DNA from 2 places in the Bacillus sp. N6 genome. Region 1 is predicted to be linked to the other one. Evidence: riboswitches for the same ligand, from Rfam matches in the RefSeq annotation. Region 1 holds a riboswitch; the other holds the start of a gene.
The links. Region 1 has a riboswitch for cyclic di-GMP ahead of ACUXVC_RS24005 (WxL domain-containing protein). Riboswitches for the same ligand answer to the same signal wherever they lie in the genome.
Positions count from the first base shown of each region.

Region 1 (5,082 bases):
GCTAATTGCGGCGTATATCATTTTAAACCGATTTTTACAATATCTTTCAGCTGTAAAGGAAAGTATTGCGATTGCTAGCGAATCACAGAAATTAGCAGTAATCGGAAAAATGGCAGCGACGGTTGGACATGAAATTAAAAATCCACTCGCTTCATTAAAAGGATTTACGCAATTACAACGAGAGAAGCATGAAGAGGATCCTATTTATAAACGTATGATTTTTGAAATAGAAAATATGAATAATATGATAAGCGAGTTAATGGAAGTTGCTACATGCAAACCTTCTATTTATAAGAAACATGATGTAGGAAAAATTGTATTACAAGTAATAACAAGTCTTCGCGAAAAAATGAATGAATTAAACGTACAGTTTATTTCTAATGTGGAAGAAAAAACAATAGAAGTTGAATGTGATGAACGAAAAATAAGAGGAGTCTTTTTATATACGATAAAAAATGCTTTAGAGGCAATGGAACAAGATGGCATATTACATGTAAGATTAGAAAATAAAGGGAAAGAGTATGTAATGATCAGCGTGATTGATAATGGTCATGGTATTAAGCAAGAAAACTTAATTCGTGTTACAGAGGCCTTTTATACAACGAAACAAGATAAAATTGGTCTGGGACTTACGGTAGCGAATCGAATTGTCGCCGAGCACCTTGGTGAGCTGCATATTTCAAGTGAAAGAGATACTGGAACGAGAATAGACATCATTCTCCCAAAGAAGTGTGGAAATACTGAAATCCAAGTGGAAGAAAAGCTAGGAGTTACCATATGAATAAAGGCTATATATTTAAAAACGAAGAAATAAAGGCGCTGAAAGCATTTTTAAGTTTATTTTTCATTATATTTTTTGTATATGATCTTGCTTATGAATTTATCGTACCGTTAATCGGTGGAGAGCAAGAAGGGGTAGGAGAGTTTGAAGATGGTTTAGGTTTATGGCTTTACTTTTTGATGGTGGTATTGTTTTGCGTTGGGATATACTTTATGAAATGGAAGAATGCTTTTGCGGTAAAGTATATTATTCTAATTGGCTATAATGTATTAGATTTTATCCATAACATTATGATTTATTATGGTAGCGATGCAGAATTTGACGGTGGAAATATAGTAGAAGGATTTTTTATTTTGTTTGCACCAATCTTTGTGAATAAAAGATATTTCTGGTTAATTCCAGCGATACTTGTCGGAAAGTATGCTCTTACAGGAATCATTATTCAATCTTCTCTCGTTTTAATCCCAATGGCATTATATAGCGTATTTACTATCATATGTTGGATTATATTTTTGAGGGTTCAGTCTTATGTTCGGACGCTTGAGATGATGGACAAAGAAATAAAACAGACAGAAAAACTAGCAGCTGTTGGAAAGATGGCAACGGTTATTGGTTATAAGATTAGAAGACCTTTAGCAAACTTAAAAAAACTTGTGAATAAACAAGCAGACAAGCATCCAGAGGATAAAATTTATAGTGATATTATGAAACAAGAAGTAGATCGGATTCATATAATTGCTACAGAACTTAGTGGATTTGAGAAATCTAAATCACTAGAATCAGAAACTCATAACATACAAGAAATTATCTCTTATGTTATTCGAGTTATGGAAAAGCCTGCTTTAAAACAAGGAGTCTACATACAAGGTATTTACAGTAAAGACTTACCATCGATTACATGTGATGAAAAACGATTAAAACAGGTCTTTTTTAATTTAATTAAAAATGCAATTGAAGCAATGTCAGTTGGCGGAACAATTACGATTAAAGTTACTGTAAAAGATGGAATCATCATTCAAGTGAAAGATGAGGGATGCGGCATTCCGAAAGATAAAATTCCAAAGTTAAATGAAGCCTTTTATACAACGAAAGAAACAGGAACTGGTCTAGGTTTAGTAGTTACAGAAAAAATTATTAAAGACCACAACGGTAAAATGAGTTTTGAAAGTGAAGTTGGGGTTGGAACGACGGTTGAGGTTATGTTACCACTGCATTAAATAGAAAAAACATCACTTCCAAATAAGTGATGTTTTTTCTATTTTATCTTGCTATTTGTGGATAGTAAAAATCTCATTTTATCGATAAAGAATGTATGATGTATTTCTAAGATCAAAATGTTTTTTTAGTTTTTATTATGGATTTTCAAGTAAAAAATTTAGACTATAAAAATTAATTGTTTTTTTCTAAAAAAACTATTTTCTTTTTTGGGTTTTAATGGTATATTCAAAACACGATAAATAAATACCTATTTTTGGCACACTATTCGAAAGGATAGGTCGCAAAGCTAAGAGTCTAAAGTAATGAAAATTACTATGATAGTCTGGTTGCAGTTTGGATTTTCACACATAGTTGTATGTATGAAAATCGAAGAGGCAACCGGATTTTTTATTGTCTCAAAAAGAAAAAATAAATGGGCACACTATTCGAAAGGATAGGTCGCAAAGCTAAGAGTCTAAGGTAATGAAAATTACTATGATAGTCTGGTTGCAGTTTGGATTTTTACACATAGTTGTATGTATGAAAATCGAAGAGGCAACCAGATTTTTTATTGTCTCAAAAAGAAAAAATAAATGGGCACACTGTTCGAAAGGATAGGTCGCAAAGCTAAGAGTCTAAGGTAATGAAAATTACTATGATAGTCTGGTTGCAGTTTGGATTTTCACACATGTTGTGATGTATGAAAATCGAAAAGGCAACCAGGCTTTTTATTTTCTAGGAATACACATTATGATTGTAAATTTAGCTGAACAATAAATTTAATGTTAGAAATATTCAGTTCATAAGAAATGAGGGAGGGAAGTACATTGCAAAATCAAATAGGTAAATTTGGGCGTATACTTCTCGCTGGAGGAATATTATTTACGCAAGTTGGTGTGCTAGATTACTCTGCAACGAAAGTTTATGCGGTTACAAACGACGAGCAAGGACGTTTTATCGTTCATATGGATAAACAAGAAATAAAAGTTGATGAAAATGTAGTATTAAAGATTACAAATACAAATAAACAAGATGCTAATATCGAGCTGAAATTATCTAATGAACAGCTGTTCAATGAAGCAGAAACGAAAAAAATGAACGAAAACAATAAAGCGATTCAAAACATTTCAGTAACAGAAGATCACATTGTAAAAATTGAAAAGAATGAACAAAGTAATTTTATCGGTGACGTATATGTAGTCATTCAAATGAAAAAAGCTGGAGAGTACAAATTTGAACCGATAGTGAAGTTTGAAGGGAATGAAAAGAAAATTGAATCTCCTTCTCTACATGTTGTAGAGAAAAAAGAGGTTTTAAATGTAGCCATTTCTGATGAAAATCCAAAGGCTTCAGAGGAAGTTATGAAAAAAGAAATAAGTGAAAAAGTGAAAGTATCGGAAGAAAATAAAAAACAAGAAATAAATTCTACTAATGCTGAAGTTCCAAAAGAAACGAAGACTTTAGCGAAAGAAAAGGTTAATGAAGAACTCGTACCAAAGGAAAATGAATTAAAAGAGAGCAATAGGATAAACGAAAATAATCAGGAATTACCTGCTATTCAAGCTGAGAAGGTATTAAAGAGCCAATCTCTACTAGCTGCTAGTCCTGTTACAAGTATTCTTAAATATCCAAATGTAAAGGTAATAAATAATAGAACAGGTGAAGGGCCTTCTATCTCGGGTAAATATGCTTTTAGATTTGTTTGGAGCCCACAAGTAACATATGAGGTAAAGGGTAGTAGCAATGACAGAACTGGTCAAAGTCAATATACATTTAGAAATTCAAATAGAGAACAGTACGTATTAGTAAAAAAAGCTGGTGAATATCAAGGGAAATGGATTGATGTCCGTATTAATATTCACTCTATGACAGCTTCATCTGTAGATGTTAAAACACCAATAACTAAAGGTGATGCAAAAAACTTTTTACAATTATATGGGAACGGAAGGTCAGGACAAACTTATAATGCTTCCTTTGAATTTTATGAACACGGAACAAGTAAAAAAGTACCATTAACGGCAATGTGGAATTTCAAAAGGATAAATAGTTATAAAAATGTAACGTTACGTAATGATGGTAGTCATTTAACGAATTTATACGTGTATGATACGAGTTCAATTAGGTATCAAGACAAAGGGAATAATAAAATCGAGTTTTCTGGCACAGCAGGTCCAGTAGCTACTCCAGAAGCAGATATGACAATTACATTTGATAATTTAACAGAATTACCGCTAGAAGTTAGATTAAATGCTTCAGGTGTTAATGTATCATACGACCAATTAGCGATTGCACAAATTGAAATTCCAGCTCCAAGTGTAATAGGAGATATTGTGGAAGATAATTCCCGTCAACTTTCTTATAAGGTATATCAAAATATGCCTGCTCAATCGAAAGAGATTCACTATGCGAAATCTTTTGTATTAGAAAGTGAAGTGAATAAGGATTTTACTGTGAATGATGTTTCCATTCAAGATGTGGAGAGTGGAGATGATGTAAGTAGCTTCTTTGATATTAGCAGGACAAACAATAAAGTCACTGCGGTTGCGAAAGTAAATGCGCTAAAAACAGAAGAATTCAACGGGAAAATTTATGAAATGACAATTACAGGTTCTCCTGTAAAAGGTGCTAATGTAATGAAATATTACAAAGATGGTTATCTTGAAATACCGGTGTCAGCTAAAAATTATTTAGATGGCGATAAGAATGGACAAGATAGTAATCGAGATGGAATCGCAAAAATAAGGTATAAAGGTATTCCAACTGGGAAACCAGTCCCACAAAAAGTAGTGCAAGGAACAGATTTAACAAAAATGGATATTTCTAAATTTGTGACAGATTTATCTGTAGATACAAATTTGGATGTAGATAAACCAATATCATTAGTGAAGTTAATCAATATTCCAGATACCAAAACAATAGGGAATCATACTGTAACGGTTGTAATTGAAACGAAGCAAGGTGTACAAGCGGAGATTCAAGTGCCGGTTACTGTCGTTGATGGGACTTTAAAGTTAGTAGACGTACCAAAAGAAATTACATTTGGAGATTTAACAATTCCATCGAAAACAACGACATACGCACCGAAGACGATTTCAAATCCTTTA
Region 1 covers NZ_CM127843.1:4,651,717-4,656,798, reverse strand. Annotated here, with positions in the region: gene ACUXVC_RS24015 (ATP-binding protein) at 1-781, shown strand, start outside; gene ACUXVC_RS24010 (ATP-binding protein) at 778-1,998, shown strand; cyclic di-GMP riboswitch class I at 2,245-2,333, shown strand; cyclic di-GMP riboswitch class I at 2,405-2,493, shown strand; cyclic di-GMP riboswitch class I at 2,565-2,653, shown strand; gene ACUXVC_RS24005 (WxL domain-containing protein) at 2,806-5,082, shown strand, end outside.

Region 2 (5,082 bases), 1.7 Mb from region 1:
AATGGAGAAGACACAATCATATTTCCAGCGCCGAGCGGATTTATGTACGTATAAGTTTTCTAGTGCATCATCTAGTTACAAATTAGAGCATACGAGAGTAGAAGATGCGGAGAGAATGCAGGATTGGTATAAGAAGAGAATCAGTGAGGAATAATTTGAGAAAGCTTGCCTATTCTGAAGGGCAAGCTTTTTTGTTATAGGGAAAAGAGTCGTTTAATCCATATATTAGTACAACTACAGCACACATGTATTAATACGTATGCAAAAAGGAGTATGCTTCTATTTCAGGGAAATCTGTGGAATTTTTGATATAAATGGTATACTAAAATATAAATAGTATTAGGAGGTTATATATGATAAGTCAGTTGAAAAGAGAAGCACTTGATGCATTAAAAGGAAGATGGGGATTAGCGGTAGGGGCAACTTTATTAATTGGAATCCTTATTGGAGCTGTTGAAATGCTAACAACAGGTATTTTCTCGGTATTTTGGGGTTGGGAAGAGGCAAGTGATTCACTTACAGTAAGTATTATAGTAATGCTTGTTATTGGTCCATTAACAATAGGTGCCTATTATCTTGTTTTAAATGCAATTCGTGGGACTGATGCTCGCATTGGTCATATATTTAGATGGTTTAGCGATGGAAGTAAGTTGATGAAGTCGTTTTTAACATATTTACTAATGTATGTATACTTGACTCTATGGACATTGCTTCTTATTATTCCAGGTATTATTAAATCATTTTCTTATTCTATGACATATTTTATTTTGAATGATCATCCAGAATATACAGCGAATCAAGCGATTACTGAGAGTCGTCATATGATGAATGGACATAAAATGGATTACTTTTTACTATGCTTAAGTTTCTTAGGCTGGTTCATATTAAGTATTCTTACTATAGGAATCGGTTTCTTATGGTTAGCACCGTATTTCTACGCGACATCAGCCGCATTTTATGAAGAGGTTTCAAAAGAATATTATAAAAAAGAAGGCACTACTTTCTAATAACCACTTATCCCCTAAAGAATATAGGGCACAGATAGTTTAGATGTTCTGTTTAGGGGGGATTTCAGGATAAGGTATAGGTTTTTATATAAAAATTATGCCCTCTATGTTTTAGCATAGAGGGCTATTTTTTTTTGGGTGAAAGTAATGAATAATATATGTGAAACAAAAAAAGTGAGGTGAATGAGAGTGAGCAAATTTTTAATACCGTATTCGTTTTCTATATTAAGTTTCTTTATTTCAGTAACGGCACTTGATTTATATGATAGGATGGGAAACAATAGTGAGCTGGTTTCGCCGAACATAATCGGTAAGATAATTCAATCTACTGCGCAAATGGGAGTCCTTACATTATATTTCGGAGTACCTATCATTTTAGGTGGCTGTCTACTTGGTGAGCTATTGTTTAGAGGTATCATTTTACGATTTAAACTAAGCTATATTCTATCTTTATTATTATATTTACTTTTAGCTTTTAGTATTGTTTCTGTAACGATTGGAATTCCAACTACATATGAGGATTCTAATACTACTTTCATGGTAATAACTATGATTTGCGCTGTTACATTCTTTATGGGCCGGAATATATGGGAGAAAAAAGAAATGAATAATGGAGTAACAGAATGAAATATACATGTCCGTGCTGCGGGTATAGAACAATAGAAGAAGAACCACCAGGTACATATGAAATTTGTAATATATGTTACTGGGAAGATGATGAGGTACAGTTTAACGATCCTGACTTTGAAGGCGGGGCAAATGAAGTCTCGTTAAGATAAGCACAGAAAAACTTCATTGCATTTGGTGCTTGCGAGGAATGTTTTGTGAAATCAGTTAGAAAGCCGACTAGCGAAGATATGAAGGATACTAGTTGGAAGCAAATTAGTTAAATAGATTTAAATAAAAATGTTATTACTCGATGTAACAAGAGTAATAACATTTTTTTATGTAATGATGAAAGAATTAACGGCGTCTTATAAGGTAAAATAATAAAGATGATAACGTAATAGGTAGGCCTGTTTCCAAAAAGGCTTCTAAATTAAAGGATAGAAAATATCGGTCGTTAAACAACATAAAGAAGAAATGATTGTAGGAAATACCTAACACTATAAATAAAGGAATACCGATTTTTAATTCGTGACTTCCTTTTATTTTTCTATAACAAAATTCGCCTATTAAACAACCGATAAGAACAGGAATACTTCCAAGAATTGAAAGCATAATAATAGATACCCAAATCGGCCCCCATGAATCCGCATAATTTGGAACGCTTGTATACTGTAAAACATTCACAATGATAGAAAAAAACAGTAAGCATATTAAATAACTAATAGAAAATTTTTTCAATGGAATCATCCTTATAAAATTTCACTTTATTTTTATGAAAATATAAACCTCTTTAAATTATAGATTAGATGTATAAGGATAATCAATTTTTATACATTTCGTGTTTATGGATATATTTTCAATGAATATAAAAGTATAGATGTATAGTCAACTTTGTATATTTAATGTTATCATATTGAATGATATGGAAATTTTTAATAGAATAAGTAACTAAAAATTCAAAGGTAATGAAGCTTTTGTTGTATAAAGAAAATACTTAGTAGTAATCAACAATATTAAAAATAAGATTCGTATTTATATAAATTTAGTAGAAATGGGGTTTTAAAAAGGAATGAGTATCAGCATAACGCGGCAAAAGATTTTGGCGGCCGCTTCTCAAATTGTGCAATGTAAAGGGGTTGCTAAATTAACCTTAGAAGCAGTGGCAAAAGAGGCGGGTGTAAGTAAAGGTGGATTATTGTATCACTTTGCAAATAAAGAAGCTTTAATAGAAGGTATGATAGTCAGAGGGATAGAGGATTATGAGGGCGCTATTTACAATAGAGTAGCGGAAGACTCAGAGAGGAAAGGGAGATGGGTTCGCTCTTTTGTAGAGGAAAGATTAAGTAATGAGAGAAGAACAGAAGAGTTGTCTAGTAGTATGATGGCAGCATTCATGTTAAAACCTGAATTACTTGAGCCATTACAACAATCATTTCAGCAACTGCAAAAGAATATAGAAAACGATGAGATAGATTCAGTTTGTGCAACAATTATTAGATTAGCAGCAGATGGATTATGGTATTCGGAATATTTAGGGGTTGGCAGACTAAGCCCCGAGTTAAGAGAAAAAGTGATTCAAGCTCTTATTAGTAATTCGTATAAATAGAATATACTAACTATATAATGTGAAAACAATTCACCATTACTTATTTAATGTAGTGGTGAATTGTTTTTTTTATTAGAAAAATAGAACAATTTTATAGAGTATTGAATTATAACCGTCCAGACGGTATAGTAATATTTGGTTTAAGAGGAAAATGAAACAAAAAAAGAATAAAGGATATTTTTAGCACACTATTCGAAAGGATAGGCCGCAAAGCTTAGAGTCTACGGTAATACATATTGGTTACTAAGATCGTCTGGTTGCACATTTTTGATGCAACCGGACGGTCTTTTTTTGTTATATAAATATAAAAAATAGGAGGGAACTATGCAAATGAAAAGTACTAAAAGGCATATTTCAATGGTTTCATTAGTTTTTCTAGTATTATTTTCAGTGCTGAATGTGTGGGCTCCAGTTATTCAAGCTGCTGTGATGAAAAGTCCAGTGGATGAAATTAATATTTCCCGTACTGATGGCACGACATCTGAACCGTATCAAGCCTCAGATGGTATGAAAGTAGAAGTGAAGTGGTCAGCTAAAGAAAAAATAAAAAGTGGAGATCAATTCACAATTGATATGCCAAAAGAGTTTCGAAAAGACCTTATGAATATGAGTTTTCCTTTAAAAGATGCTGAAGGAAAAACAGTTGGTACATGTGAGATGAAAAAGGGTCTATTAACGTGTACTATGGGTGATTACGTAGAAGGAAAGAATAACATTAAAGGTTCTTTATTCGTAGAATTCTACTTTGGTCTAGAAGCATATGATGGTGTTAAAGAAATTCCATTAGAATTTAACGTTGATGGTCAAATCGTCAATAAAGAAGTAAATGTAAGTAATACGACAGAGAGACCGAAGCCACAGCCCAATACAGATAATCTATTGAAATGGGGTTCTTATAATCAAGAAGATCCTTCGATTGCTGATTGGCTTGTATACGTAAATGCAACTGGAACAGAAATGCAAGATCTTAAATTAACAGATACATTAGGACCTGGGCATGAGTTAATTACAGACAGCGTAGTATTAGAAGAGGCTGTATTTGAAGATGGTTATGCACCAACAAATATTAAGCCAGCAGATTTATCTAACATTAAAATTAATGCAACAAAGGCTGGATTTACAATTGAGTTTCCAGACAGTTCAAAAGGTTATATTTTAAGATATAAAACAAAGATTACTAATCCTGCTGCAAAGCCTCATAAAAATACTGTGAAATTAGAAGGTAAAAATATTAAAACTGAAGAAAAAGTAGGACAAGTATTCGTAAGTGGTGGAGGGGGAACCGGTTCAGGTGACGATAATCCACCTAGTATTGAAAAAAATATAGTTGATGAGAATGGCAAGCTTGTAGAGAATGAGCAGCTAACACAAATGGATCAAGTGATTCAATACCAAGTTGGTACACATATACCGAACGATCCTCCTAAATACACATCAATGGTAATTAGTGATGATTTAGAAGATGTTTTAGAAGTATTAGAGGCAAAAGTGTATGATCAAAATGGCCAAGATATTACTTCTAAAGGGACGTTAAAGATAGATAAGCAAAGAAGTGAAGTAACATTTACGTTTGGTGAGAATTTTGACTATAAGTCATATGAAGACCAGATAATTAATCTTAGTATCAAGGCGAAAATTAAAAATAATGCAGACTTATCTTCTTACGTAGATAAGAAGATTCCTAATAAAGCGGAATTACATTTTGATGATAAAATATTAACATCAAAAGAAGTAACTATTACGCCGCCTGAAGCTCCAAAAGATGGTACAGTATCGCTTCATAAAATAGATTCTGAGAATCCGAACAAAGGGTTAAAAGGTGCCGAATTTGAAGTTCGAAATAGTGCAAATGAAGTTGTT
Region 2 covers NZ_CM127843.1:1,027,371-1,032,452, forward strand. Annotated here, with positions in the region: gene ACUXVC_RS05325 (PH domain-containing protein) at 1-154, shown strand, start outside; gene ACUXVC_RS05330 (DUF975 family protein) at 354-1,007, shown strand; gene ACUXVC_RS05335 (hypothetical protein) at 1,191-1,634, shown strand; partial or broken gene ACUXVC_RS05340 (CPCC family cysteine-rich protein) at 1,631-1,897, shown strand; gene ACUXVC_RS05345 (hypothetical protein) at 1,971-2,354, opposite strand; gene ACUXVC_RS05350 (TetR/AcrR family transcriptional regulator) at 2,686-3,222, shown strand; cyclic di-GMP riboswitch class I at 3,395-3,487, shown strand; gene ACUXVC_RS05355 (SpaA isopeptide-forming pilin-related protein) at 3,547-5,082, shown strand, end outside.
Region 2: linked by a shared signal. The riboswitch ahead of ACUXVC_RS05355 (SpaA isopeptide-forming pilin-related protein) and the one ahead of ACUXVC_RS24005 (WxL domain-containing protein) in region 1 are both predicted to bind cyclic di-GMP.